DNA from 4 places in the Arthrobacter sp. UYCu512 genome. Region 1 is predicted to be linked to each of the others. Evidence: riboswitches for the same ligand, from Rfam matches in the RefSeq annotation. Region 1 holds a riboswitch; each other region holds the start of a gene.
The links. Region 1 has a riboswitch for thiamine pyrophosphate ahead of thiC (phosphomethylpyrimidine synthase ThiC). Riboswitches for the same ligand answer to the same signal wherever they lie in the genome.
Positions count from the first base shown of each region.

Region 2: another riboswitch for thiamine pyrophosphate. It lies ahead of ABIB49_RS03605 (bifunctional hydroxymethylpyrimidine kinase/phosphomethylpyrimidine kinase); the one in region 1 lies ahead of thiC (phosphomethylpyrimidine synthase ThiC).
Region 3: another riboswitch for thiamine pyrophosphate. It lies ahead of thiO (glycine oxidase ThiO); the one in region 1 lies ahead of thiC (phosphomethylpyrimidine synthase ThiC).
Region 4: another riboswitch for thiamine pyrophosphate. It lies ahead of ABIB49_RS14450 (ECF transporter S component); the one in region 1 lies ahead of thiC (phosphomethylpyrimidine synthase ThiC).

Region 1 covers NZ_JBEPPA010000016.1:46,044-53,128, forward strand. Annotated here, with positions in the region: gene ABIB49_RS16000 (bifunctional lysylphosphatidylglycerol flippase/synthetase MprF) at 1-1,884, shown strand, start outside; gene thiC (phosphomethylpyrimidine synthase ThiC) at 2,259-3,989, opposite strand; TPP riboswitch at 3,987-4,094, opposite strand; partial or broken gene ABIB49_RS16010 (oxidoreductase dimerization domain-containing protein) at 4,449-5,180, opposite strand; gene ABIB49_RS16015 (hypothetical protein) at 5,213-5,566, shown strand; gene tatC (twin-arginine translocase subunit TatC) at 5,734-6,528, opposite strand; gene tatA (Sec-independent protein translocase subunit TatA) at 6,577-6,849, opposite strand.
Region 2 covers NZ_JBEPPA010000002.1:216,143-223,227, reverse strand. Annotated here, with positions in the region: gene ABIB49_RS03610 (Rne/Rng family ribonuclease) at 1-2,903, shown strand, start outside; TPP riboswitch at 3,008-3,105, shown strand; gene ABIB49_RS03605 (bifunctional hydroxymethylpyrimidine kinase/phosphomethylpyrimidine kinase) at 3,097-4,698, shown strand; gene rplU (50S ribosomal protein L21) at 5,053-5,361, shown strand; gene rpmA (50S ribosomal protein L27) at 5,423-5,686, shown strand; gene obgE (GTPase ObgE) at 5,806-7,085, shown strand, end outside.
Region 3 covers NZ_JBEPPA010000005.1:235,042-242,126, reverse strand. Annotated here, with positions in the region: gene ABIB49_RS07490 (DEAD/DEAH box helicase) at 1-1,353, opposite strand, end outside; gene ABIB49_RS07485 (RNB domain-containing ribonuclease) at 1,652-3,145, opposite strand; gene ABIB49_RS07480 (ferritin-like fold-containing protein) at 3,187-3,858, shown strand; gene thiE (thiamine phosphate synthase) at 3,870-4,589, opposite strand; TPP riboswitch at 4,616-4,747, shown strand; gene thiO (glycine oxidase ThiO) at 4,741-6,132, shown strand; gene thiS (sulfur carrier protein ThiS) at 6,129-6,365, shown strand; gene ABIB49_RS07460 (thiazole synthase) at 6,362-7,085, shown strand, end outside.
Region 4 covers NZ_JBEPPA010000013.1:35,196-42,280, forward strand. Annotated here, with positions in the region: gene ABIB49_RS14420 (Na(+)/H(+) antiporter subunit C) at 1-395, shown strand, start outside; gene ABIB49_RS14425 (Na+/H+ antiporter subunit D) at 392-2,005, shown strand; gene ABIB49_RS14430 (Na+/H+ antiporter subunit E) at 2,002-2,547, shown strand; gene ABIB49_RS14435 (MrpF/PhaF family protein) at 2,547-2,822, shown strand; gene mnhG (monovalent cation/H(+) antiporter subunit G) at 2,812-3,225, shown strand; gene ABIB49_RS14445 (DUF4235 domain-containing protein) at 3,242-3,505, opposite strand; TPP riboswitch at 3,701-3,844, shown strand; gene ABIB49_RS14450 (ECF transporter S component) at 3,910-4,596, shown strand; gene ABIB49_RS14455 (ABC transporter ATP-binding protein) at 4,613-6,313, shown strand; gene ABIB49_RS14460 (energy-coupling factor transporter transmembrane component T family protein) at 6,321-7,085, shown strand, end outside.

The DNA of each region.
Region 1 (7,085 bases):
CTATCGGTGCTGCGTTTCCTGTTCACCAACATTCAGCCCGTGGACCCGGCGACACTCCAAGTCCTGTGCGCCGACCCGGGACAAGCGAAGGAATGCGCCGGCGCGCAACTGCAGCTGCGCGCCGGCGCCGGCGCAATTTTCATGGCGGTCCTGCCATCTTTTCTCTTACTGATCCTCGCAGACGGTTTACGCCGAGGACGCCGCTTCGCCTGGGCCGCCGCCGTGCTGGTTCAGCTGGGTTTGTCCGTGCTGGCCGGAATCACCATCGCAGGGGTGCTGTATCCGGGAGCACCGGGCACCGTGGCGCCCGAAGGGATCGGCGCCATCGAAACTGCCCGGTACACGCACCCTCTCGCGCTGGTGCTGCCGCTACTCCTGCCCGCGGTGCTGACGCTGGTGCTGCTGATCTTCCGCGGGCTTTTTCCGGTGTCGGCCCCTGCCGGAACCTACCGACGGCTCGCGGTCAGCACCGGGAAGACAGCAGCCGTCCTTGCCTCCGTCTACCTGTTGGCCGGAATCCTCCTGGCTCCCAGCATCACACCCGTCCCGGGACCCAGGGAACTGCTCGCAGATATACCGGATAGGTTTCTGCCGCTGGGATACATGCTCGATCTTGCCCCGGCGTTCGTTCCCCAGGGCGCCGCTGCAACCGTTCTCTATGAAGGAGTCGGCATTGTCTTCTGGGCTGTCACCGCAATCATGACCTTAAAAACCTTCCTGCGCCCGGCCCCAACACAGCACCACTCCGGTACCGGACTCGCACGAGAAATACTGAAAGCCAACCACGGTGGCAACTTGTCCTGGATGACGACCTGGCCAGGGAATATGTACTGGTTCTCCTCCACCGGTGAAAGTTTCATCGCCTATCGTGTCATCGCTGGGGTTGCCCTGGCCCTGGGCGGCCCGGTCGGACCCGTGACCCCTCGCCATGCCACGTTCGAGGAGTTCACCCGTTTTTGCAGTGGGCAAGGCTGGACCCCGTGCTTCTACTCCGTCCCCCTGGATCTGCGCGACCACGCCGCGTCCCTGGGCTGGGGCTCAGTGCAGGTCGCCCAGGAAACGATCCTGCCGCTTGATGCGGTGTCCTTTAAAGGAAAGAAATTCCAGGACGTCCGAACCGCGATGAATAACGCCGCCAAAGCCGGGATCAGTGCCGAATGGACCACATACCGGACCGCATCGTTCTCGGTACTGGCACAGATCCAGGAGATCTCGGAAGAATGGGTCGCCGACAAGAAAATGCCCGAAATGGGATTCACCCTCGGAAGCCTGGACGAACTCAACGACCCCGAGGTCCGACTGCTGGTTGCCGTCGGCACTGACCACATGGTCCACGCCGTCGCCTCTTGGCTGCCCGTCTACAACAACGGCACCATCGAAGGCTGGACCCTGGACTTCATGCGGCGCCGCACCAACGGATTCCGTGCCGGCATCGAATTCCTTATCGCTTCCGCCTCACTCAGCCTCAAAAACGAAGGATACGGGTTCATCAGCCTCTCTGGAGCGCCGCTGGCCCGGCACAACGAACCACCACAGCGCGGACCAGCTTCGGCAAGCAACCAGAGCTCCGGCAGCCTGGACCGGCTCCTCGACCGGCTCGGCGCGACCCTGGAACCTGTCTACGGGTTCAGGTCCCTGCTGGCATTCAAAGCAAAATTCCAGCCCCGCTACGAACCCCTCTACATGCTCTACCCTGACGCAGCCGCACTGCCCGCCATTGCCAACGCCATCACCCGCGCCTACCTCCCCACTGTCAACCTCGCAGAAACCCTAACCCTGGCCCGGCGCCTGCTAAGTGCACCCAAACAACCCCGCACCCGAGTCAGTAGACCGTACCGTCACCCGCCATCCCAGCCCGAAACGCCGGTGAAGAAAAGCGAATAACAACTTGACCCTGCCCATCACGGTCTCGGAGGTTGCCCGCCGCGCCGACGTCAACCCCGGGCTGGTCCGGTCGGAACTACTCATGCAAGAAATCAGAAACTCCAAAGCCCTACTCACCAGCGGGGCGCATCCAAGGAGACGGACTCAACCGGCGATTCGCTCAGCGGACGTGAGCTCCTGCGCCAGTAAGACCACCACCTCCGCCCCGAGATTCGTCAATACCGGGCGGATCGCGAACTCATGGTCGAGCAGATCGACGGGACCGACGCCGACTCACAGCCCTCCCCGCCGACCCTGTCGAACAGATCTCTAGTTCCGGATCGGGGCAGGACCGGCGCCGGAGTGCCGGCGCTGCCCGAACCCGCTCCTCGTTCCTAGCTCCCGGGCACGACGGGTTCGGGGAGGTAGACCTTCCCGCCGGATTCGCGGAACTCGTCGGATTTAGCGTTCATTCCGGCGATGGCTTCCTGTTCGGACATGCCTCCGAACTGGTCGCGGATGTCCTGGGAGAGCCGCATGGAGCAGAACTTGGGTCCGCACATGGAGCAGAAGTGCGCGGTCTTCGCCGGCTCGGCGGGCAACGTCTCGTCATGGAAGGATTCGGCTGTTTCCGGGTCCAGGGAAAGTGCGAACTGGTCCCGCCAGCGGAACTCGAACCGTGCTTTTGACAGGGCGTCGTCGCGTTCGTGGGCTCCTGGGTGTCCTTTGGCGAGGTCGGCGGCGTGGGCCGCGATTTTGTAGGTGATGACGCCGGTCTTGACGTCATCCTTGTTCGGCAACCCGAGGTGTTCCTTGGGCGTGACGTAGCAGAGCATTGCGGTGCCGTAGCGGGCGATTTCGGTGGCGCCGATGGCCGAGGTGATGTGGTCATAGCCTGGGGCGATGTCGGTCACCAACGGGCCGAGGGTGTAGAAGGGGGCGCCGTCGCAGAGTTCCTGCTGTCGCTCGACGTTTTCGCGGACGAGGTGGAAGGGGATGTGCCCGGGGCCTTCGACCATGACCTGCACGTCGTACTTCCAGGCCCGCTTGGTGAGTTCGGCGAGGGTGTCCAGTTCGGCGAACTGGGCGGCGTCGTTGGCATCCGCGGTCGCGCCGGGCCGCAGGCCATCACCCAGGGAAAAGGCGACGTCGTACTTGGCGAAGATCTCGCACAGTTCGTCGAAGTGTGTGTAGAGGAAGTTCTCCTGGTGGTGGGCCAGGCACCAGCCGGCCATGATCGACCCGCCGCGGGAGACGATACCGGTCACCCGGTTGGCGGTCAGGGGGACGTACCGCAGCAGCACCCCGGCGTGGACGGTCATATAGTCCACGCCCTGCTCGCATTGTTCGATCACGGTGTCCCGATAGATTTCCCAGGTCAGGTCATTGGCCTCACCGTTGACCTTCTCCAGTGCCTGATAGATCGGTACTGTCCCAATCGGGACCGGAGCGTTGCGGATGATCCATTCACGGGTGGTGTGGATGTCATCGCCGGTGGAGAGGTCCATCACGGTGTCGGCGCCCCATCGGGCGGCCCACTGCAGTTTGTCCACTTCCTCAGCGATGGAGGAGGTGACCGCGGAGTTGCCGATGTTGGCGTTGATCTTCACGAGGAAGGCCTTGCCGATGATCATCGGTTCGGATTCGGGGTGGTTGATGTTGTTGGGAATGATGGCCCGACCTGCGGCAACTTCGCCGCGCACCAGCTCAACGTCGCAGTTTTCCCGCACTGCCACAAACCGCATCTCGGGAGTGATGACGCCCTGGCGGGCGTAGCGCATCTGGGTAACGGTCTTACCCTCGAGGGCGCGGCGGGGAACCGGCTGCGCGCCTTTCCATTCAGCAGAAGCGGCACCCCGTCGCACGGCGGATTTACCGTCGTCGAGCAGGTTCCGTTCCCGGCCGCCGTAGGGCTCGGTGTCGCCCCTGGATTCTATCCATTCGGACCGGAACGGCTCCAGGCCGATCACAGGATCGCTTCCGGGCCCGGCCGTCCGGTAGACCGTGAACGGTGGATTCTTCGTCCCGTTCGGAGAGTCCTCCAGAGCAATCTCCGTGACAGGGACCCTAATGCCATTTTCGGGGTCTCGGGCGTACGCGAGCGAATGTGAATTCATGGAGCTCATCAGTGGTTTCCTACTTCCTTCGCCGGCATGACCCGGACAGGTTCAACGGTCGCAGACTGCATCAGCCCGATCTCAGCCCTTGCATGGGCACCCGTGTGGATGGAAAAATCGTAGCACCCCAGCGTGCCCGTTCTACCGCTCTGGATGATCCCGGGTATCCCCCGGACGGCAGCCATTATCGGAAGCAGGCCCTCCAGCAACGCAGTGCACGCCGAATCACCGGAAGCTGAGACTCCTGTCGGCAGCTGCCGAGGATGATGCGCTCCTCTGGCCAGCCGGCAGTCCTCCGAACGCACAGCATTCGAAATGATGCAGACGCCTGCACTGTTGATCCGTGCCGGGGCAGCGAGGGCGAGAGGGTGCGAGGACGATGTCGGTAACCTGTGAGGACGGAGGTCGGCTGGATCGATGAAGTCGTACTCAACGAGGCCTGCTGCATCCGTGTGGAGGCCTAGCTGGTCACGAGGCGCAGCATGAGAGTTTGGAGACATCGGTGGTGAAGGACTGGGCGGCGATCTTGATTCCTTCGGCCATTGTGAGGTACGCGCTCCATAGGTTCGCCACCTGCTCCACAGTCATTCCAGCTTCCATGATGAAGACCCCGGCCGCGGCCAGGTCACCGGCGTCCTTGGCGACGGCGGTCATTCCCACGATCCGTCCGTTGTCCGCGTCGGCGACAATTTGGATGAAGCCTCGGGTGTCCCTGTTCACCAAGGCTCTGGGGACGAATGCCAGGGGAAGCACCCGGCATTCGCACCGGATACCGGCTGCGTCGACCTCACGGCCGGCGTTGTTGAAGGCGTTCTCCACCAACAGGGAGCCGTGGGCGGCTGCGACGTAGACGAATTCGGGGTGTCCGGTCCCTTCCCCGGCGGCCCAGATCCGTTCGTGGGAGCTGGCTAGGATGTTCTGCAAGAGGATTTCGCCCCGGTGCCCGGTTTTGCCGCCGACCGTGGCCAGGTTCAGTCCGTTCGTGACCGGCCGGCGTCCGGTGGCGACGAGCAGTCTGGCGGCCCGGAATTCCTGCTGCCCGCCTGAGACGATCGCGGTCGCGATGATCCCGCCGGTGGCCGGGTCCGTGCGCACCGAGGACACGGCCGCCCGGCGGACGACCCGGATACCTTCGTCGGCGAAGACGCCCATCAGGGCCTGGGAGGCGTCGGGTTCCTCGGCCGAGGCCAGACTCTGCTGCGTCGACAGTATGGAGGGACTCGTCTGCATACATGAGGACGGCAAATTGCGGCATTGACCTCGAAGCCGCCGCCGGTATCCTCGCTGTCGAGGCTTATCACGCCGGAATCATCAGAACCACCCTCTACGCTCGTGATCTGCAGGTACCAGCCCAAGCGATCTCCGACGCCCGGGACAGCCTCGATGGATCAACTGATCTCGATCAGGGTATTGGCACTAAAGACACCGCCAACCTTGTCCCGACCGACGCAAACGGCATCGCTTTCAGCCGCAGCCCGGGGCAGGTCCTGAACATCGCCTACCTCACCGCCAAAGCAGAAAGAGAAGGCGGGTTCTTCCCCAAGGGGGTAAACGGCGAGATCAACCGGAGCGCAGCCAGCGCCTGACCCACCCCACACCCATACAGAAACGGATGGACCACGGCAAGCGGGCACCCCGGGGGCTGCCCGCCGGCCGTGGTCGGGGCAGAAAGGCCCATGCGCCGGCGGGCCTCACCGGGCTGATCCGCTTCCCGCCAGGCACATGGTGCGCGGCTGACCCGTTGCGCCAAGGGCTAGAGATTCCCCAGTTCGGAGCCGGGCGTTGCCAGGTCCGCGCGGGCTTCGGTCTCCGCGGCAAGCTTGACCGTCCGCCGTTCCCGGCGGCGATCATTAAGCAGGCAGAGCCCGATGGCCGTGAAGAACAACACCAGCATGGGCACGGCAAGATAGAACATACTCGTGGCATCCGCGCCCGGCGCGGCCATGGCGGCAAACAGACACACGAGGAACACAGTGATCCGCCAGCTCTTGAGGAGTTGGGCGCCCTTGACCAGCCCGGCCAGGTTCAGGCCGAACAGGACCACAGGGAGCAGGAACGCGATGCCGAACGCGAGGAGCAGGCGCAGGACGAAGGACAGGTAGATCTGGGCGCTGATGAAGTTGGAGCCCCCGGCGGGAGTGAAATCCGTCAACACCCGCACGGCGTTCGGCAGCACGAGCCAGGCCAGGGCCACGCCGCCGAGGAACAGCGGCACGGCTGCCGCGACGAACGACAAGGCGAGCCGGCGTTCCTTCTTATGCAGGCCCGGCACGATGAACGCCCAGAGCTGGTAGAGCCAGACCGGACTGGCGAGGATCAGGCCCAGGAACACGGATACTTGGATCAACAGGTCGAAGGAGCTCGCCACGCCGTCGAAGTTCAGCGTGGCCTGCCGGCCCTCATGTTCGTTCAGATCCCGGATCGGCTTGATGAGCGCCGTAAGAAAGGGCTGGTATACGAGGAAGCCGACGACGGTCCCCAGCACGACGGCGACCGCAGCCTTGAAAAGCCGGTTCCGCAACTCCTTGAGGTGGTCCAAGAGCGCCATCCGCCCCTCAGGGTTGGATCGGCTGCTCTTACCGGCTGCCATGGTGTCTTAGGCGCGGGTCGGCGGCGGTACGTCGGTTCCGTCTCCGGTACGGCTTTCGACCCCCGTGGACTTCGGGTGGTTCACGGTCCGGCCCTCGACGGGTTCGGCGTCCGCGGCGTTCTTCTCAGGAGGGCCCTCCTCCTTCATCTCGCGGACTTCGGACTTGAAGATACGCATCGATTGGCCCAGGCTCCTGGCCATTCCCGGCAGCTTCGGTGCAGCAAAAAGCACCAGAACTAGAACGATGATGATGATCAGATGCCAGCCCTCAAGCCTCATGACGGAAGTCCTTTCCTGTCACTGAATTCTACGTCGAACTGAGTTCGGTGTCGCGTCGATACCGGACCGCCCGGCCCCCGGTCATGCGCACTCCTCAGACGGTGCAATCCCCGAGTTTCTGGCATCTGCTGTCGGTCATGGAGCCCGGGCACGGCGATACTTTGCTGCCGATCGGACGCTTAGCGATCCCCAAGACGGCCCAGCAATTCGTTAGCCCATCGTTGAACAGCCCTATA
Region 2 (7,085 bases), on a different contig from region 1:
CCGCCGACGCCCCGGCCGAAAAGCCCGTCCGTCGCCGCGCCAGCCGCGCCAAGGCCAAGGCCCCGGCCGCAGGGACCGCAGCTGACGGGGCCGCCAGTGCGGAACCGGAAGCCGCCGCCACGGAAACCGCAGGCGTTACCGCCGCCGCCAGCCCGGTCGCGGATGAAACTGCCGCCGAGGCCCCGGCAGCAGCCCCAGCCGCCGCGGCAGCTGAAAGCCCGGCAACTGAAAGCCCGGCTGCTGAAGCCCCGGCGGAAGCCTCGGCTGCCGCTTCGCTGTTCATGGAGCCGGGAGCGGTTACCTCAATGATCTTCCAGGCACCCGACCTGGCCGCCGCGGCCCGCCCTGTCCCGGCCCCGGCTGCCGCCGCAGCGGAAGCTGACGACGACGACGACGAAGAAGGCGAGAGCGAGGACGCCGGAAGCCGCCGCCGTCGCCGCAGCCGCGGTCGCCGCGGCCGCAGCAGCCGTGGAGCTGAGAGCGAACCGGGTTCCGAAGACGAATCCGACGACGCGGATGACGCTGAAGAAGGCACTGGCGAGCAGCTCGAAGACGGCGTGACCTCCCGCCGCCGTCGCCGCCGCCGTCGCGGCGAGCAGGATCTGGAACTGACCGGCGGGGAGGACGACGACCCGCCCAACACGGTGACGCGCGTCCGTGCGCCGCGCACAGCCAGCGAGGCTCCGGTGAACAACCGTGTCACCTCGCTCAAGGGCTCCACCCGCCTGGAGGCGAAAAAGCAGCGCCGCCGCGAATCCCGCGATACCGGACGCCGCCGCACCGTCATCACCGAGGCCGAGTTCCTGGCCCGGCGCGAATCGGTGGACCGCCAAATGATCGTCCGCCAGCGCGATGACAGAATCCAGATCGGCGTCCTCGAGGACGGCGTGCTGGCCGAGCACTTTGTCTCGAAGACCCAGCAGGATTCCCTGATCGGCAACGTCTACCTGGGCAAGGTCCAGAACGTACTGCCGTCGATGGAAGCCGCCTTCGTCGACATCGGACGCGGCCGCAACGCCGTGCTGTACGCCGGCGAGGTCAATTGGGAGTCCGTCAACCTCGAGGGCAAGCAGCGCCGGATCGAGAACGCGCTGAAGTCCGGCGACTCCGTGCTGGTCCAGGTCACCAAGGATCCCGTCGGGCACAAGGGCGCCCGCCTCACAAGCCAGATCTCGCTGCCCGGCCGCTACCTCGTCTACGTACCCGGCGGTTCCATGACCGGAATCTCGCGCAAGCTGCCCGACGTCGAACGCAACCGCCTCAAGCGGATCCTCAAGGACCGCCTGCCCGAGGATGCTGGCGTTATTGTGCGCACCGCCGCGGAGGGTGCGTCCGAGGAAGAACTCACGCACGACATCAACCGGCTCCGTGCCCAGTGGGAAGGGATCGAGGGCCAGTCGAGCTCAACTAAGATCCTTGCCCCCGAACTGCTCTACGGCGAACCCGATCTGACCATCAAGGTAGTCCGTGATGTCTTCAACGAGGACTTCTCCAAGCTGATCGTCTCCGGTGAGGAAGCGTGGGACACCATCGAGGCCTACGTGACCTACGTAGCCCCCGACCTTGTCGGCCGGCTGGAGAAATGGACCAAGGACTCGGACATCTTCGGTGCCTGGCGCATCGACGAGCAGATCCACAAAGCACTGGACCGCAAGGTTTTCCTGCCCTCCGGCGGCTCGCTCGTAATCGACCGCACCGAAGCCATGACAGTGGTGGACGTCAACACCGGCAAGTTCACCGGCAGCGGCGGCAACCTTGAGGAAACCGTCACCAAAAACAACCTCGAAGCGGCCGAAGAAGTTGTCCGGCAGCTCCGGCTCCGCGACATCGGCGGCATTATCGTGATCGACTTCATCGACATGGTGCTTGAATCGAACCGGGACCTGGTACTGCGCCGCATGGTGGAGTGCCTGGGCCGGGACCGGACCAAACACCAGGTCGCGGAGGTGACTTCGCTGGGCCTCGTGCAGATGACGCGGAAGCGGATGGGTACCGGGCTGCTGGAAGTTTTCGGCGAACAGTGCGAGGCCTGCGCCGGCCGCGGCATTGTGACCCACGACGAGCCGGTGGAGCACCGCCGCGCCAACGTCGTTGCCGCCGAGCATCACATTCCCCGTGCGGAGCAGCCTGCCCCCCCGCGGACCGAACGCAAGAGCCGCCGCCGCGGACGGGGCGGCCAGGGCACGGACGAACAGTCGGTGCCGGCCGCAGCGCACCCCGAGCCCACCGACGCTGAACGCCATGCCAAGGCCGAGGCGACCCGCCACGCGCTGGCGAATATCGCTGCGGCGGCGCATGCTGCCCATCTGCATGACGATGAAGCGGCCACGGGAGTCGACGCCGGGGTCCGCCAGGCCGCTGTTGAGGCAGCCGTCGAGCTGGCCGCAACGGAGGAGGCTGCCGGACGTCCCGGCGCCGTGCTGACCTTCGGCGGCGAACAAGTCGCACTGCCGTTTGTGGAGCATGCCGACGAGTCGGGTGCGCCCGCGCTGACCATGGACCTGCTGACCGAGGCTTTCGCCCAGCTGGGTGACAGCGGGGAAGTCTCCGCGGCGGATCCCGCTGCACCGGCTGCGAAGGCGGCCGCAGCCCGGACTGCACCGGCGGCTCCGGCGCGTGCCGGCGGAACCGGCCCGGGCCGCGCCCAGGCGCCAGGCTCCCAGACGGAGGCGGCCCCCGAGGCCGGCGCCTCCCGTGCCCGCCGCGGACGGCGCAACCGCAGCGCCAGCCGCGCGCAGGGAGCAGCCAACGAAACCTCGGTAGAGCAGCGCCGGGAAGCGCCGCAGGCTGCCGTTTCGGTACACGAGGCAAAGGCCCCGGCAGCAGCAACAACGCCGGCGGCCAAACCGGCCACAAACGAACCGATTATCCTCGGCGTCGGCGTTCCGGCCTCGGAACTCTAACCCCAAGAAAGTTCGGGAAGGCCGCGGGTGCGGTCCGGGCCGCGTAGCAATACGCCAGGTTCGGGCCGTGCCCGCGACTTCGTTAAAGGATGCGGCTAGGCTTGGTCCCTGACACGGGGTGCCGCGCATCGAGCCGGCTGAGATCCAGACCCGTTGAACCTGTCCGGTTAGCACCGGCGAAGGGATGTCTCCCATGACCGCCGCCTCCCCGTTTCTTCCCGCTGTCCCCGCAGCCCCGGCATCCCGGATCCCGCGGGTGCTCACGATCGCAGGCTCGGACCCCTCCGGCGGTGCCGGGATCCAGGCGGACCTGAAGAGCATTGCCGCGCATGGCGGCTACGGCATGGCCGCCATCACCGCCCTGACCGCACAGAACACACGCGGCGTCAGCGCCATCCACGTCCCGCCGGCAGATTTCCTGACCGCCCAGCTTGACGCGGTCAGCGCCGACATCCGGATCGACGCCGTCAAGATCGGGATGCTGGGGGACGCCGCCGTGATCGACGCCGTCCGGACCTGGCTGGCGAAGGTCAGGCCCGCCATTGTGGTGCTGGACCCCGTGATGGTGGCCACAAGCGGTGACCGGCTGCTGCAGGCGCCGGCCGAATCGGCGCTGCAAGAACTGCTGCCCTACGCGGACCTGATCACGCCGAACCTCGCCGAACTCGCGATTCTGCTCAACGAACCCGTCGCCGGCAACTGGGCTGCGGCGCTGGAACAGGGCAAGCGGCTTGCCGCCGGCACCGGCACGACCGTCCTGGTGAAGGGCGGCCACCTCGACGGCACCGGCGCTGCGGGCGGAGCCGGCGAGCACGGCGACGGCTGCCCGGACGCGCTCGTCAACACCTGCGGGGTCCTGGCCCGGGACGTCATAGTAGTACCGGGGGAGCGGGTCCGCACCAGCAACAGCCACGGAACGGGATGCTCACTGTCCGCGGCGATGGCGACCGTGCAGGCCCGGGTCGGGGACTGGGAGGCCGCCTTGCGGGAAGTTAAGCCGTGGCTGGAAGGGGCGCTGCGCACCTCGGCGGACCTCGACGTCGGCAGCGGCAACGGCCCGGTCCATCACTTCCACCATGTCCAGCATCAGACCGCCCATCACGGTACGGGTGCCGGCGGCGGCGAACTGCACCGGGTCCCTGCCGCGGGTGAATTCGCCCGTGGGCTGCGGGAAACCGCTGCTGCCGACCTCGAGGCCATCTACGGCCTGGACTTCATCACGGCCCTGGCGGACGGGTCCTTGCCGGAGCAGGACTTCGCGTACTACCTCGGACAGGACGCCCTGTACCTGAACGGCTATTCGCGGGTCCTCTCCCGGGCCGCCGCGATCGCACCCACGGAAGACGAACAGCTCTTCTGGACCCGCTCCGCACAGAATTGCCTCAGCGTCGAAGCCGAACTGCACCGGACCTGGCTGCGCGGACGCACGGCGGAGCGGACGCTCGGACCGGTCACCAAGTCCTACGTAGACCACCTTCTGGCCGCCTCGGTCACCGGGAGCTACGGAGTGCTGATCGCTGCGGTACTGCCGTGCTTCTGGCTCTATGCCGAGGTGGGACAGGCACTGCACAACCGGTTCCTCGCCGCGGGTGCGCCGGAATCGCACCCCTACGCCGCGTGGCTGCGCACCTACGCCGATCCGGAGTTCGCCGACGCCACCCGGCAGGCCATCGCCCACACCGACACCGCAGCCCGGGCGGCCTCACCCGGCGAACGGGACGCCATGACCGTGGCCTTCCGGCAGTCCGCCCGCTACGAAGTGGACTTCTTCGACGCGCCGCGCGTGCACGCCTGAGCCGCGGGACAGCAGGGAGCCTGTACGATAGGGAGGCGCGGTTCCGGAAGTCGTTGCGGCAACGTCCTGTCCATACAGGGTGTCACCTATCACGTACCTCCCTTCGGAACCAGCCTCATTTGCGGCCGAAGGCAAAATTAGCGTAGTCTAGATCTTCGGTGCTTACGCCAACACTTGGGTTATGACCTTGAGGACGCTCCACTTGATTTCAGGTGCGAATGTCCACGGGATAGCTCATGGGTTCCCCCGGGGAACCCACCGGCGTAGAGGCACAGCGTGAGCCGGACCATCAACTTTGGACCCAGGTTCCGCACGCAAATCTAGTAATAAACGTCGAGAGAAGTGAGTTCCCCAGTGGTGTACGCGATTGTCCGCGCAGGCGGCCGGCAAGAGAAGGTTTCCGTTGGAGACTTCGTTACCCTGAACCGCGTCCCCGGTGGAGCCGGCAGCACCTTTGAGTTGCCCGCACTGCTCCTGGTAGACGGTGACAAGGTCATGTCTGCTGCTTCGGACCTGGCCAAGGTAAAGGTTACGGCTGAGATCCTTGAGGACCTTCGCGGTCCCAAGATCGTCATCCAGAAGTTCAAGAACAAGACCGGTTACAAAAAGCGCCAGGGTCACCGTCAGGAATTGACCAAGGTCAAGATCACCGGTATCAAGTAACTACTCGTTACTGTTCAGGTTTTCAGCAGATTCCCCAGAATTTTAAGGCAGGCATTTCCAAATGGCACATAAAAAAGGCGCGAGTTCCACTCGCAACGGTCGTGACTCGAACGCCCAGTACCTCGGCGTCAAGCGCTTCGGCGGTCAGGTAGTTTCCGCAGGCGAGATCATCGTCCGCCAGCGTGGAACCCACTTCCACCCGGGCGCCGGCGTTGGCCGCGGCGGCGACGACACCCTGTTCGCCCTGGCTCCCGGAGCCGTCGAGTTCGGCACCCGCCGCGGTCGTCGCGTTGTGAACATTGTGGCTGCAGCAGCTGCAGAGTAGTACCTACGTTTTAAATCGGTGGGGCGGGCCATTAGGTCCGCTCCACCGGTGTTTTAACCGCATTACAATCATCCTGAGCGTCTTTGCACGCTTACGGGAACAGCACTGAGGAGATCCACGTGGCGAGCTTTGTAGACCGGGTAGTACTGCACGTATCCGGCGGTACCGGCGGCCACGGCTGTGTCTCCGTTCACCGCGAGAAGTTCAAGCCGCTCGGCGGTCCCGACGGCGGCAACGGCGGCAACGGCGGCGACGTTATCCTGCGCGTGGACCCCCAGACCACGACCCTGCTCGATTACCACCACGCCCCGCACCGCCACGCCACCAACGGCGGACCCGGTATGGGCGACTGGCGCGCCGGCAAGCACGGCGAAACCCTGATCCTCCCGGTTCCCGAGGGCACCGTGGTCAAGTCCAAGGACGGCAGGGTCCTCGCAGACCTGGTCGGTGAGGGTTCCGAATACATCGCCGCGGCCGGCGGCATCGGTGGACTGGGCAACGCTTCGCTCTCCTCGCAGAAACGCCGCGCCCCGGGATTCGCCCTGCTCGGCATCGAAGGCGAATCCAGTGACGTTGTCCTGGAACTGAAATCCATCGCCGATATTGCCTTGGTCGGGTTCCCCTCCGCCGGCAAGTCCAGCCTGATTGCCGCGATGTCTGCCGCCCGGCCCAAAATCGCCGACTACCCGTTCACCACCCTGATCCCGAACCTCGGTGTGGTCCAGGCCGGCGAGGTGCGCTTCACCATCGCCGACGTCCCCGGCCTGATCGAAGGCGCCAGCGAAGGCAAGGGCCTCGGCCACCACTTCCTGCGCCACGTTGAGCGTTGCGCCGCCCTGGTGCATGTGCTCGACTGCGGCACGCTCGAATCAGACCGCGATCCGCTCTCGGACCTCGCCGTCATCGAAGCCGAGCTGGACAAATACGCGGTGGACATGAGCTATGCCGGTTCCGACGGTGAAGTTGTTCCGCTGAACCAGCGCCCGCGCCTGATCGCCCTGAACAAGGTCGACCTCCCGGACGGCAAGGACATGGCAGAATTTGTCCGCCCCGAACTCGAATCCCGCGGCTTCAAGGTCTTCGAAATTTCGGCGACCAGCCACGAAGGTCTCCGCCAGCTTGGCTTCGCGATGGGCGAGATCGTCCAGGCTGCCCGCGACGCCATTGCTGCCGCGCCGCCGAAGGTCCACGCCCCGGTACTCAAACCTCGCGCCGTCAACGAGTCCGGCTTCAAAATCCGCCGCGAGGAGAAGAACCTGGAGCCGCTGTTCCGCGTCCTCGGCGACAAGCCCGTGCGCTGGGTCAAGCAGACCGACTTCACCAACGAGGAGGCTATCGGCTACCTTGCTGACCGACTGGCTAAGCTCGGCGTAGAAAACGAGCTGTTCAAACAGGGCGC
Region 3 (7,085 bases), on a different contig from region 1:
CTCGGCATTGACACCGGCGAGTACACGTTTGTCCCGGGGCAGCCGGCCCTTGGTGCCTGCGGGAATGTCGAGCTCCTCGAAAAGGTGCGGGGATGAGGAGTAGGTTTCCACCGGCTCCGGGACACTCAGGCCCAGGGCCTTGTTGATCAGGCCCCAGCGGGGCATGTCGTCCCAGTCGACGAAGGTCACGGCCGTGCCCTTGTTGCCGGCGCGGCCGGTGCGGCCCACCCGGTGCAGGTAGATCTTTTCGTCTTCAACGCACTGGTAGTTGATGACGTGCGTGACATCATCGACGTCGATGCCGCGGGCTGCGACGTCGGTGGCGACGAGGACATCGACCTTATTGTTGCGGAAGGCACGCAGGGCCTGCTCGCGTGCGCCCTGGCCGAGGTCGCCGTGGATGGCGGCCGCAGCGAAGCCGCGGTCCACCAGTTCCTCGGCGACTTTGGCGGCGGTGCGCTTGGTCTTGGTGAAAATGATGGTGCGGCCGCGGCCGCGGGCCTGCAGGATCCGGGCCACGACCTCGATCTTGTCCATGCTGTGGGCACGGTAGATCAGCTGCCGGATGTCGCGCTTGGTCAGTCCCTCGTCGTCTGGGTCCGCGGCACGGATGTGGGTGGGCTTGGTCATGTACCGCCGTGCCATGGCGACGACCGGGCCGGGCATGGTGGCGGAGAACAGCATTGTCTGGCGGACCGGCGGGGTGCCGGCGATGAGGGTCTCGACGTCGGGCAGGAAGCCGAGGTCCAGCATTTCGTCGGCTTCGTCCAGGATCACCATCTTGACGTTCTTCAGGACGAGATGCTTTTGCTTGTAGAGGTCGATGAGGCGTCCGGGCGTACCGACAACAATTTCGACGCCCTTCTGCAGCGCCTCGACCTGCGGCTCGTAGGCACGGCCGCCGTAGATGGTGGTGATCCGGGCGTTGCGCTTGCGGGCGGCATTCTGCAGGTCGCCGGCGACCTGGACGGCCAGCTCACGGGTGGGTACAATCACGAGGGCCTGCGGGGCGCCAGGGGCCGGGAGCAAGTCGTAGCCGGCGTCGTCGGGTCCGACGACGCGCTGCAGGGCCGGGATGCCAAAGCCGAGGGTTTTGCCCGTTCCGGTCTTGGCCTGGCCGATAATGTCGTGGCCGCCAAGGGCTACCGGCAGGGTCATGGCCTGGATCGGGAACGGGTGGGTGATTCCGGCGTCGGCGAGGGATTCCACGATATCGGCGCGGACATTGTAGTCGGCAAAGGTCTTCTCGGCGATCTCGTGCGGCTTTTCGTCCGAGATGATGGTTTCTTCCGGTTCGATCGTTTCCGTGCCGGATTCGTCGGTCAGAAGCTGGTGCGTGTGCAATTCACTCACTAGGGGAGATTCCTTATTCATTTTGGGCTGCGCTGCATGCTCAACGGGCCGGCCGGGTGGCCGTTCCGGAGCACGCTCAGAAGCGCAAGCAATTCCAGTGGAAGCCGATCGCGGGCTATCTAGATGCTGGCACTGGGGACCAGCGGGTGTATCTCAAGATCGCGTAGGGGCGGGCTTGTTGAATTCGAAAATGAAGGAAATCAACGACCGGGCATCCATATCTACCCTTCCAGTCTAGCCGCACACGGCCCGGAAACTCGACGGCGGCCACTGACGGCGCGGCAAGGCCGCCGATCGCTCAGACGGCCAGCTCCAGCCGGACCTCACGGGTGGTGATGTCGGCCGCGACCACCCGCACCCGGACCTGGGTGCCGGGTTCCAGTTCGCCCGGGCAGCGGGCAGTGACGGCGGGTTCGGCGATTTGCACGATTCCGGCGGGCCCGCCGGTGGTGCCGGCGGCATTGGTGCCGTTTTTGCCGGTGCTGTTCTTTCCGCTCCTGGCGGGTTTAGCGCCGGAGATCACGACGGCGTCGAACTCCTGGCCAACGTGGTTGACCAGCAGCGCCGCCTCCACGGTATCGAGGGAGAGGCGCTCCAGCCTGGCGGCCAGCTGGTCCGAGGCTGCCATGATCGACGGGAGCGACGGCAGGGCTTCCCGGGCCCAGGCCGGGACAGCCGTGCCGTTGCTGAGCGCCTCGCAGATCACCAGGACAAAGCGGTCCACCAGACGTCGGAGCGGGGCCGTGGAGTGGGCGTAGGCGGCGCCGATGGCTGCCTGGACCGCGGCCCCGGGCACCGTGCCATCGAAGGGCGTGTAGCCCGCGCCGCGGAACAGCATGCCGGCCGAGTGCACGATCGCCAGCTGCCGCGGATCCGTGGGATCCAGGGTGCGCAGGTATTCGCCGTAGCTCATGTCGGCGTTCCAGGGCCTGCCAAGGGCACGGGTCTGGCGGTGGAAATGAGCCAGCGACGCTTCATCCGGCGCCGGCATGGTGCGCAGGATACCGACTTTGCCTTCGAGCATGATCCCTGCTGCGGCCATTCCCGTCATCAGCGAAATCTGGGCGTTCCAGTCTTCCACGGGCAGCGGCGGGGCAGCTACAATCCGGTAGCCGCCGTCGGGCAGCTGTTCGATTTCCTGTTCGGGCATGTTCAGGCTGGCGCCGCCGCGGAGCCGTTCGAGCTCTACCCGCTTCATCCCGACTTCCTTGAGCAGCTCCAGCAGCGGCGCGGCCGTGCCGGCGTCGAGGTCGGCCTGGACACCCCGGTAGCTGAGTTTGGCCCGGCTGCGGACTGTGGCACGGCGGACCAGCACTTCCGACACCTCCGCGGTGGTGTCCAGCTCGAATTCCCACACAAAGGCGGCACACCGTTGCCCGGCCAGCAGGCTTCCGGCTTCTTCGCTGATGACTTCTGGGTGCAGCGGGATCCGGCCGTCCGGGGTGTAGTACGTTTGGCCGCGACGGCGGGTCTCGGCGTCGAGCGCTCCGCCGGGGACAACAAAGGAGGGGACATCGGCGATCGCGTAGAAGACCTTGTATCCCGCGCCGGAACGGTCGATGAAGAGGGCCTGGTCCAGATCGGTGGAAGACGCAGGATCGATGGTCACAAACTCGATGTGGGTGAAATCCAGCTCCGGCAGTTCGTGTCCGGCGACGGCTTCCTTCGCTTCCCGCAGCGCGTCCTCGGGGAACGGTCCGGGCAGCTCCAGGGTTGTGCGCAACGTGTTGAGTGCCTCGGCAAGGAGGCTCTCCTGCTGGTGGACATTCGGGGTCAAGCGATGCTGGGACACGGAAATCAGAGTAGCTTCATTTGCACTATTAGTCTTGGACCATGAGCAGATTCCCGGCTGATCCCGCCCGCTACAACAGCTTTCTGAGGGATTTGTTCGGCGTGATGGCCTACACCGAACTCTCCGCTTTCGAGCGGCTCTCCTCCGACGCACGGTACGCGCCCACCCTGCACGACCGGGCAGCGCTGGGACGTATCGCCGTGATCGAGTTCCAGCACTACGAACTCGTCAGCTCCAGGCTCGAAGCCATGGGCCTGGACACCGAGGAAGCCATGCTGCCGTTCCAGCCGTCGGTGGACCACTTCCATAAACGCACCCGCCCGGCGGACTGGCACGAGTCCCTCATCAAGGCGTACGTGATCGACACCGTTTCCGCCGACGCCTACCGCGCCATGTCCCGTTATCTCGACGCAGGCACCCGTGCCCTGGTGGAGCAGGTCCAGGCCGGCGACGAAGCGGCAGCGGTGCTGCGGGAACGGCTCCGGGCCGCCCTCGCAGATGACCCGAAGCTGGCGTCGCGGCTGGCACTGTGGGCCCGGCGACTGCTGGGGGAGGTCCTCAACCAGGCGCAGCGGATGAGCTTCGAGCACGCCTTCGCCGACCGGCTGATCGGCGCGGATGAGGACGGGCCGAGGGAGCTTGTCCGAGCCCTGCTGCGGGAACTGGCAGCGAACCACGCACGCCGGATGACGCAGCTCGGCCTTGCCGGCTGAGCAGGCGGGCCTTAGCGTTCCGCGGCGTCGAGGGCGGCAAGCAGGGCCCGGGCTGCGCCCTCGGGATCGGTGGCCTCGGTGATCGCGCGGACCACGACGATCCTGCCGGCGCCCGCGGCCACCACTTGCTCCACATTGCCCAGGTCGATGCCGCCGATCGCGAACCACGGCCGCGCGCCCCAGAGGTTCCCCGCAGCCTCGCTCCGGGCAGTTCTCCGCTGCTGGGCCTCTGACCCGCCGATCGCGTCCGCCGCGTAGCGGACGAGGTCAAGTCCGACGGCGGCGCGGCCCGGCTTTGTGGGGGTGGCCCATACCGGGCCAACACAGAAGTAGGTCAGACCGTTCCGGCCGGAAGTTGCGGCTATCGCGGCGTCCACCTGGGCCGGAGTGTGGGTGGACAGCCCGATCGCGGTCTCCTGGCCGAGGAAGTCCCGCGCCGCCCCGAACGGGATGTCCTTTTGCCCGATATGGAACACCGGCGCCCCGGCCAGGGAGGCGAGGTCTGCCCGGTCGTTGACTGCCCAAAGCCGGCCATGACGGCGGGCCGCCTGCTGCAGGACCGCCAGCAGTTCCAGCTCCTCGGCGGCTTCCAGGGATTTGTCGCGCAGCTGGATGATGTCGACGCCGCCAGCAAAGGCCGAGTCCACGAAGTCTGCAAAGTCGCCGCGGTCCCGGCGCGCGTCGGTGCAGAGATAAAGGCGGGCGGTGGTGTGGGCGGCATCCTGGCTCATGTTTCCAGCCTAGTTCCTCTACACTGGGCCAATACCGCGGGAGCCCGCCGCCGTCCACGCCACTGGCGACCGGCAACGGCAGGCTGAGAGGGCGTAGCAGCCGACCGCTTGACCTGATCCGGTTAGTACCGGCGTAGGGAAGGAATCCTCTATGGACGGCACCTTCGTCCCCGGCACGGCCCGTGAAAGCGACGCAACCTCGGCTGCGGCCGCCGCGGATGACCTCAAAAACCCCGAATGTTACGACGTGGCCGTGATTGGCGGCGGCGTTGTTGGCCACGGGATCGCCTGGGCGGTGCGGCGCTCGGGCCGATCTGTCGCGTTGATCGACGACGCCCCCGGAACAGGAGCCAGTTGGGCTGCCGCCGGCATGCTTGCCCCGGTGAGCGAACTGCACTACCAGGAAGAGGCCCTCCTGGAGCTTATGCTGGAATCCTCCCGCCTCTGGCCGGCATTCGCGGCCGGACTGGACGGCGCCGGGGGCGGAACGGGGGGCTCCCGGACGGGCTACCTCACCACGCCGACCCTCGCCGTGGGTGTCGACGCCGCCGACCGCCGGGCGCTCGCGGACCTGCGCACCGCCCAGCAGGCTGCCGGCCTCAGCGTCGAGCCGCTGACCGTCCGTGCGGCACGAAGGCGAGAGCCGCTGCTGAGTCCGGGCATCTCCTGCGCCTTCGATATTCCCGCCGACCACCAGGTGGACCCGCGCCTGCTGCTGGCCCGGATCAGGGAACTGCTGCGCACCGACAGTCGCTCCACCACCATCGCCAGGCGTGCCGGCGGGCTGTTCTGGGAGCAGGGTCGGGTGGCTGGCGCCAGCCTCATCGGCGGCGGTTCCATCCGGGCCAAGGACACCATTGTGGCCAACGGCCTTGGCGCCGCCACACTTGAGGGGCTGCCCGCGGGGCTTGAGTTTCCCCTGCGGCCGGTCCACGGGGACATCCTCCGGCTCCGCGTCCCGGCGAAACTACGGCCGCTGCTCACCGCCACGGTGCGCGGGCTGGTGCGCGGGGTGCCGGTCTACATCGTGCCCCGGCAGGACGGCACGGTGGTGATCGGCGCCACCCAGCGCGAAGACGCGCTCGGCGGCGACAACCCGGATGCTGCCACCCAAGCTGGTGTCCCGGGCCGGGCGGTGTCCGCCGGCGGTGTTTACCAGCTGCTGCGTGATGCCCAGCAGCTGGTCCCCGCCGTCGCCGAACTGGAATTGCTGGAGGCCACTGCCCGGGCCCGGCCGGGGACCCCGGACAACGCGCCGCTGCTGGGCCGGGTGGCGGCGCGGGGGCGTCCGGGGGAAATTGCCGGTTTGATGATAGCGACCGGCTTTTTCCGGCACGGCATCCTGCTCACACCCGCCGCCGCGAGGATCTGCTGTGAGTTGCTGGACGGAACCGTGGATTCCCGTTGGAAGCACTTCCGCCCGGACAGGTTCGCCACCGGCAGTCAAACCAGCAGACCGGCCGCAGCCGGCGCCCGGAGGCCGTCCCCGAAGATCATCACCCATCCGAACACCCACCCTGAAGAAAACAAGGAAGCGGTATGAACATCACCCTGAACGGAACCGGGCACTTTCTCCCGGACGGCGCCTCGGTCAGCCAGCTGGTCAGCCAGGTTACCGGCCGGCCGCTGGCGCCCAACGGCCACTCAGTCGACGGCGGGAAACTCGGGGTCGCCGTCGCCCGCAACGCGGACGTGGTCCCGCGCAGCCAGTGGTACACCACAGCGCTCGTCGACGGTGACGACCTCGAACTGGTCACGGCGGTGCAGGGAGGATGAGCGGCAGGGAGGACACCACACTCGCCGGGGCGCCGGGAATTTCACCGGCCGCCGCGGACCCGTTCACGGTCGACGGTGTACAGCTGGGGTCCCGGCTGATTATGGGAACCGGCGGGGCGCCTAGCCTTGACGGTCTGGGTGCCGCGCTGCTGGCGTCCGGCACCGAACTGACCACCGTGGCGATGCGGCGCTATTCGCCGGCAGAATCGGGGTCGTTGTTCCAGCTGCTTTTGGACCACAACATCCGGGTGCTGCCGAACACCGCGGGCTGCTTCACCGCCAGGGATGCCGTCCTCACTGCCGAGCTGGCACGGGAAGCCCTCGAAACGGACTGGGTAAAGCTGGAAGTCATTGCGGACGAGCACACCCTGCTGCCGGATGCGGTGGAGCTCGTCGAGGCCACCGAGCAGCTTGTGGGCCGCGGGTTCAAGGTCTTTGCCTATACCAACGACGACCCCGTGCTGGCGCTGCGGCTGGAAAACCTCGGCGCCGCTGCCGTGATGCCCCTCGGCGCGCCGATTGGCACCGGCCTGGGCATCTTGAACCCGCATAACATCGAACTGATCGTCGCCCGTGCCTCCGTGCCCGTGGTCCTTGACGCCGGGATAGGGACCGCCTCCGATGCAACCCTGGCCATGGAGCTTGGCTGCGACGCCGTGCTGCTGGCCACGGCGGTGACCCGGGCACAAAATCCGGTTCTGATGGGCGAGGCGTTTAGAC
Region 4 (7,085 bases), on a different contig from region 1:
CCGCGGCCGGGGACTACAACGATCCGCTGCCTCAGGCCCTCATCCTCACCTCGATCGTGATCTCCTTTGCCGTCACGGCCTTTATGCTCGGCATCATCTACCGGACCTGGGTGCTGGCCCGCGAGGATGAAATCCAGGACGACGCCGAGGACCGCCGCGTGGCGCGGACTCCCAGCTTCGACGTCGAGGACGACTCCGTGATCCCGGTGGAAACCTCCGAGTTTCCCTTGACCATGATCGGTTCGAACGGCCACGGGGTCTCCAATGTCCCAGCCGGCGCCGAAGCCACGGTCCAGGTGGCAGACCGTAAGCTGAACGCCGAGCAGGCGGCGGCGGAGGAGCAACCGGGTTCCTTGAATGTCCAACTACCCGATCCGGAAGGAGGCGGACAGTGAACATTGCCAGTTTCGCCCCGCTCGCCGTCCTCCTTCCCATCCTCGGGGCGGCCCTCACCTTCCTGCTGATCCGACATTCGCGTGCGCAACGGACGGTGAGCATCGCGCTGCTGTCCGTGACGCTGCTGCTGGAGTGTCTGCTGCTGGCCTCCGTCTGGGAGGGCGGAACGTCGGCGGTCAACCTGGGCGGCTGGCTCCCGCCATGGGGCATCGTGATGGTGGTGGACCAGTTTTCTTCGCTGATGCTGGTGGTCTCCTCATCGGTGAGCCTCGCCGTGCTGATTTACGCCACCGGTCAGGGCATGGCCGACGGCGATCGGGATGCGCCGGTCTCGATCTTCCACCCCACCTATCTGATCCTGGTAGCGGGGGTGTCCAATGCGTTCCTCTCCGGTGACCTGTTCAACCTGTATGTGGGCTTCGAGATCCTCCTGACCGCCAGCTATGTGCTGATGACCCTCGGCGGGACGGGCCCGCGGATCCGGGCAGGCGTGACCTACCTGGTGGTCTCGGTGGTGTCCTCGGTGCTCTTCCTGATGGCGATCGCGATGATCTATGGCGCTACCGGCACCATCAACATGGCTGATCTCGCCATCAAGCTGGCGCAATTGGACCAGGGCACCCAAAACCTGCTGCACGTAATGCTCCTGGTGGCGTTTGGCATCAAGGCGGCGGTGTTCCCGCTGTCCTTTTGGCTCCCGGACTCCTACCCCACGGCGCCGGCTCCAGTCACCGCGGTGTTCGCAGGACTGCTCACCAAGGTGGGTGTCTACGCCATTGTCCGTACCGAAACGTTGCTCTTCCCGGGCGACACTTTTAATGCACCGTTGATGGTGGCCGCCTTGCTGACAATGGTTGTCGGAATCCTGGGTGCACTGGCCCAGAACGACATTAAGCGGCTGTTGTCCTTCACCCTGGTCAGCCACATCGGCTACATGGTGTTCGGGCTGGCGATGTCCTCGGTGGCAGGGCTGGGCGCCGCCGTCTTTTACGTCGCCCACCACATCACCATCCAGACCAGCCTGTTCCTGGTGACGGGCTTAATTGAGCGCCGTGGCGGAAGTTCCTCGGTGGACCGCCTGGCCGGGTTGGCCAAGTTGTCGCCCCTGCTGGCGGTGCTGTTTTTTGTCCCGGCAATGAACCTGGCCGGGATCCCGCCGTTCTCCGGCTTCCTGGGCAAGGTGGGCCTGCTTCAGGCCGGGGTGCAACTGGGAACACCACTGGCTTTCGCCCTGGTGGCCGGGGGAGTGCTGACCAGCCTGCTGACGCTGCTTGCCATCGCCAGGGTCTGGAACCGTGCGTTCTGGCGCAAACCGGAGGACGCGGAACACCCGGATCCGGTGCTGCTGGCTGCCCCGGAAGATTCGGCAACGGGGGACCGGGCGGGCAAGACCAACGTCACGCTGCTGCCGCGGACCATGGTGGGTTCCACGCTAGGCCTGGTGCTTTTCGGCGTCGGGCTGACCATCTTCGCCGGCCCGCTGTTCAAGGTCGCGGACCAGTCTGCCTTCGACATGCTGGACCGGACCTCGTACATCCAGGCGGTCCTGGGCGAAAACGCGCCGGTTCCGCCGAGGCCCGGGCCACAGCCGCAGGAGGCCTCCAAATGAGCCGGAAACGGATCTCGTTGCGGCAGGAACTGCCGCTGCTCGTATGGCTCGTAGTGGTTTGGGGCGCCCTCTGGCGGGACTTCAGCCCCGGTAACCTGCTCTTCGGAGCCCTGATTTCGGTCGTTGTCGCCCGGCTGTTCTACCTGCCGCCGGTGGAACTCGGCGGGCGCTTCAACCTGCTTCGTGCAGTGCCGTTTGTACTCGTGTTCCTGGCCAAAGTGGTGGCAGCGAGCTGCCAGGTCCTGTACCTGGCAGCGGCCAAGGGACCCAAGGTGGTCAGTGCCGTTGTGGCCGTCCCGCTCCGGAGCCACTCTGACCTGCTGGTCACGGCGACCGGTCACGTCACCGCGCTGATCCCCGGCTCCATGGTGGTGGAAGTGGATCGCTCCACATCCACGCTCTATGTGCACGGGATCAATGTCCGCAATGCAGCCGGCGCCGCGCAACTGCGCAAGGACGTCCGCGACACGGAGGCCGGGCTGATCCGGATCATGGGTACCAAAGCCGAAGTGTCCGCACTCAACCAGGAGGTGGGGCCGTGATGGCGCTAGTCCTGACCGTAACCGCGGTGGTGCTCTCGTTGGCCGCCGGCGGGGCGATCATCCGGATCGCGCGGGGCCCGTCGCTGCTGGACCGGGTGCTTGCCGCGGACGTGCTCCTGGCCATCGTGGGGGCGGCCATCTGCATCGACATGGCCGTGAACCGGCACCTGAACAACCTTATGCTGCTGGTGGCGGTATCCCTTATCGGGTTCGTCGGCTCCGTCACGGTAGCCCGCTTCGTTGCCGACCGGAGGGAGAAAAGCAGTGCCTCCTGAGACATTTACCGCCGACACCGTGATCGACGCCGTCTCGGCTGTCTTTATGGTGGTCGGTGCCCTGATGTCCCTCGCTGCGGCGGTGGGATTGCTCCGCTTTCCCGACCTGATGACCCGGATGCACGCAGCCACCAAACCCCAGGTGCTGGGACTGTTCCTGTTGCTGTTCGCGCTGGGCCTTCAAATGCGCACCTGGTGGGTCTGGCCGGTGCTGGTGGTGGCATGGATCTTCCAGCTGCTCACAGTTCCGGTTTCCGCGCATATGGTCGGCCGCGCCGGGTACCGGACCAAGCACCTCCACCCGGAGCTGCTCAGCACCGACGACCTGGAGGCCGTGGTGCAGCAGGCAGCCGGCACCCGGGGATTCACTCACGACGACGCCGGGGACGCCGGCAAACGGTGAAGCTAGAGGATGCGCCCTAGACCAGGTCCTGGGTTTTGGCGAAGCGGGCAACCGCTCGCTGGGTGCCGCGATTGGCGAGTACTTGGATGATGGCGCTGACGGACGCGGAGATCAGCGCAAAAGTCAGGGCCGAGCGCAGGGTGGTGGGGACATCGTCCTCGTGGCCCTTGGGTGGCTTATTGCCGGTGGACTTCTCCCAGACGGTGTCCACGAGCTTGGTGCCGACGTAGCCGGCAAGCAGGCTGACGCCGGCGCCGAGCAGTTTGATGAAAATATTCATTCTTCGCAACTCCTTGCGGGAGGGAAACAGGGCTTCCCCTAGCCTAGCGTTCCTCGCCCGACGGTCCAGTTGGGGACCTGCGGGCGGGGCCAACACCCCTGCCGTCGTCGGAGTCTTGGGTTTAACCTCGGCGTAACCCGGGGGTGGCCGGCGCTCCACGGGTGTAAAGTGGGTCACGCCCACAAGGGCGATTTTTAGATACGACAGGGGAGCGCCGCCGTCGGGCATCACCGGGGAAATCCGGGGAGACCACAGGTGGGCGCTGAGAGTGCGGACAGCCGCAGACCCTCGAACCTGATCCGGTTAGTACCGGCGCAAGGGAGTCGAGTTCTCAGAGTGGCCGGAGCGGCAGCGGAAGCTGCAGGCCCGGGCCACTCTCCCCTCCTGTTCCTCAGGAGGACGATATGACTGATACATCTGCCAAGCCCGGATCCGTACAACCCGGATCAGCCGGCGCGCCCGTCCGGTACAGCCACAACTGGCGTGTGGTGGACATTGTGGTGGCGGCGCTCATTGCGGTTGCCGGCGGCGTGATCTTCTGGGCCTGGTCCCAGGGTGCCAACCTGGTTTCTGCCCCCGTTAATGCGTTCTATCCGCCGCTCACCGGGCTCTACGCCGGAGGCTGGATGCTCCCGGCCGTGCTGGGCATGCTGATCATCCGCAAGCCGGGTGCTGCACTGTTCTGCGAATCGGTGGCCGCCACCGGCGAGCTGATCATGGGCTCGCAGTACGGCACCACAGTGCTGATCTCAGGCATCCTGCAGGGCCTCGGCGCCGAGCTGGTTTTTGCCGCGGTGCTCTACAAGAAGTTCAATGTGCCGTCCTTTCACGGGAAATTCAACCTGCCGGTGGCACTGCTGGCCGGCGCCGGGGCGGGCCTGTTCTGCGGCTTGAATGACTCGTTCCTGCCCTGGGGCTGGAACATCGCTTACGCCTCCGGAGACAAGCTGGCCTACATCGTTTTCACTGTGGTCTCCGGCGCCGTGATCGCCGGCGGCCTGTCCTGGCTCGCCACCCGGGCCCTGGCCAGGACCGGGGTGCTGGGCTCTTTCGCCTCCCGCAAGGCGGCCGCGGAGCCGGTCTTTTCCTGACCCGCGCACACGGCTGATGACATCCTCCGACCGGGTCCGCCCGGCTGCGATCACCGCGCGCGGCTGGGGCTGGTGGCACGCGGGCCGGACCCGGCCCGCAGTCCGCGGCCTTGACCTGGACATTCAGGCAGGGGAACGTGTGCTGCTGCTGGGACCATCCGGTGCCGGCAAATCCACGCTCCTCCACGCCCTGGCCGGTGTCCTCGGCGACTCGCCCGGCGGGGACGCCGGGCGAGCCGCCGAGCGTGCCGCTGGCCGCGGGCCGGCGGACGACGGGGATGCCGAGGAGACCGGCAGCTTGCTGATCGACGGGGCATCACCCCGGGAGCGGCGCGGCCGGGCCGGGCTGATGCAGCAGGACCCGGAGACGCAGGTGGTGCTCTCGCGCCTGGGCGACGACGTCGCCTTCGGGGCGGAAAACCTTTCAGTGCCCCCGGCCGACATCTGGACCCGGGCAGCGGAAGCGCTCGACGACGTCGGACTCGGCCGCCTGCCGCTGGACCACCCGACGTCGGCGCTGTCCGGCGGCCAGAAGCAGCGCCTGGCCCTCGCCGGCATCCTGGCGATGCGCCCCGGACTGATTCTCCTCGACGAGCCCACCGCCAACCTGGACCCGGCCGGAGTGCTGGAGCTTCGTGATGCCGTCGGCCGTTGCCTGGACAAGACCGGCGCTACCCTGGTGGTCGTGGAGCACAGGGTTGCCGTCTGGAAAGACCTCGTGAACCGGATTGTGGTGCTGCAGCCGGGCTCGGCGACGGACACCGCGGTGCTGATCGACGGACCGCCGGACCAGGTCCTGGACCAGGCGCGGGACATGCTCACCGCGGCGGGTGTTTGGGTGCCCGGTTACGTGCCGCAGACCCGGACGCGTCACCGGCCGCGGCCCGCCGGCCCGGCATCGGCCGCCGCCTCGGCCGCCGGCAGGGCCGCCGCCGGGGCGCCCGGTGGCCAGATTGCCCGCACCCCGACAGCGGGACTGCTGCTTGCCGCTGAGGACCTGGCCGTGTCCCGCGAACGGCCGCGCCGGGCGGGCCTCCGGGGCGGTTTTCGACCCATTCCGCCGGCGCCCGTCCAGTCCGGCATTGTTGCCCGGGTCCGCGCCGGGGAGGCCTTGACCATTACCGGCCCCAACGGATCGGGAAAGTCCACCTTCGCCCTGACGCTCGCGGGCCTGCTCGCGCCGGTCTCCGGCACGGTCTCGGCCACCCCGGAACTCAGCTCCGGTGCCGGGAGCGATCCGTACAAGTGGAAGGCCCGGCAGCTGATCTCAAGGATCGGCACAGTGTTCCAGGAACCTGAGCACCAGTTCGTCACGGGGCGGGTACTTGATGAGCTGATGTTCGGCCCCCGGCACCTGGGCCGCGGCGAGGAACGCGTCGACGAACTGCTCGAGCGGCTCCGGCTGGCGGAGCTCGTGGACGCGAACCCGTACACACTCTCCGGGGGCGAGAAACGTCGCCTGTCGGTGGCCACCGTCCTGGCAGCCCATCCGGACGTCCTCATCCTCGACGAACCAACCTTCGGCCAGGATGCCAACACCTGGGCCGAACTGGCCTCGTTCCTTTCCGAACTCCTCGACGCCGGCACCGCCGTCGTCTCGGTGACGCACGACGCCGAATTCAGCCACGTCCTCGGAGGGACCGAACTCAGCCTCCAGGTCCCCGATCAAGCGGAGCCCGATGAGCTGGCCCCCGTGCGCCGCGGGCCGGGACGTTGAGCACACCATGAGACAGGAACTGACGCTGCGCGGCAATCATGCCCTGCTGACCCGGGCCAACCCGCTCTCGAAGTTCGCCGCCGTTGTGTTCATTACCCTTGCCCTGGCGCTGTCGATCGACTGGGTGTCGGCCTCGGTGGCATTGGCCCTGGTTCTGGCACTTCTTCCGCTGGCCGGGCTGCGACCCGGGTTACTCTGGCTCCGTGGCTGGCCCTTGATCCTGGCCGCGGCGCTAGGCGGCTGGAGTACCACCATCCTGGCGCCGGACAGCGGCCGTATTCTGCTTGATGCCAGGATTTGGTCCATCAGCGACGGTTCCCTGGAGCTAGGGGTCGGCTTTATGGTCCGCGGGCTGGCCATCGCGCTGCCGGCGGTGCTGCTGATGAGTTGTACGGATCCCACGGACCTGGCGGACGCCCTCGCGCAGAACGCGAAACTCCCGCACCGCTTTGTCCTCGGAACGCTTGCCGCGATGCGTCTTGTGGGATTGATGGCCGAAGAGTGGCACACCATTGGGATGGCCCGCCGTGCCCGCGGTGTGGGTTCCCACGGGAACCCCCTGCAGCGGCTCCGCGCCACCTTGGGGCAGAGCTTCGGGCTGCTGGTGCAGGCCGTCCGGCGCGCCTCCCGCCTCGCTGTCACTATGGAGGCCCGCGGCTTCGGCGATGCGCCGCGGACCTGGGCACGGAAATCCACCTTCAGCGCCCTGGACGTCTGGGTGGTTCTCGGCGGACTCCTGATCGCCGGTTCCGCCGTCGCGGCGTCGTTGGCG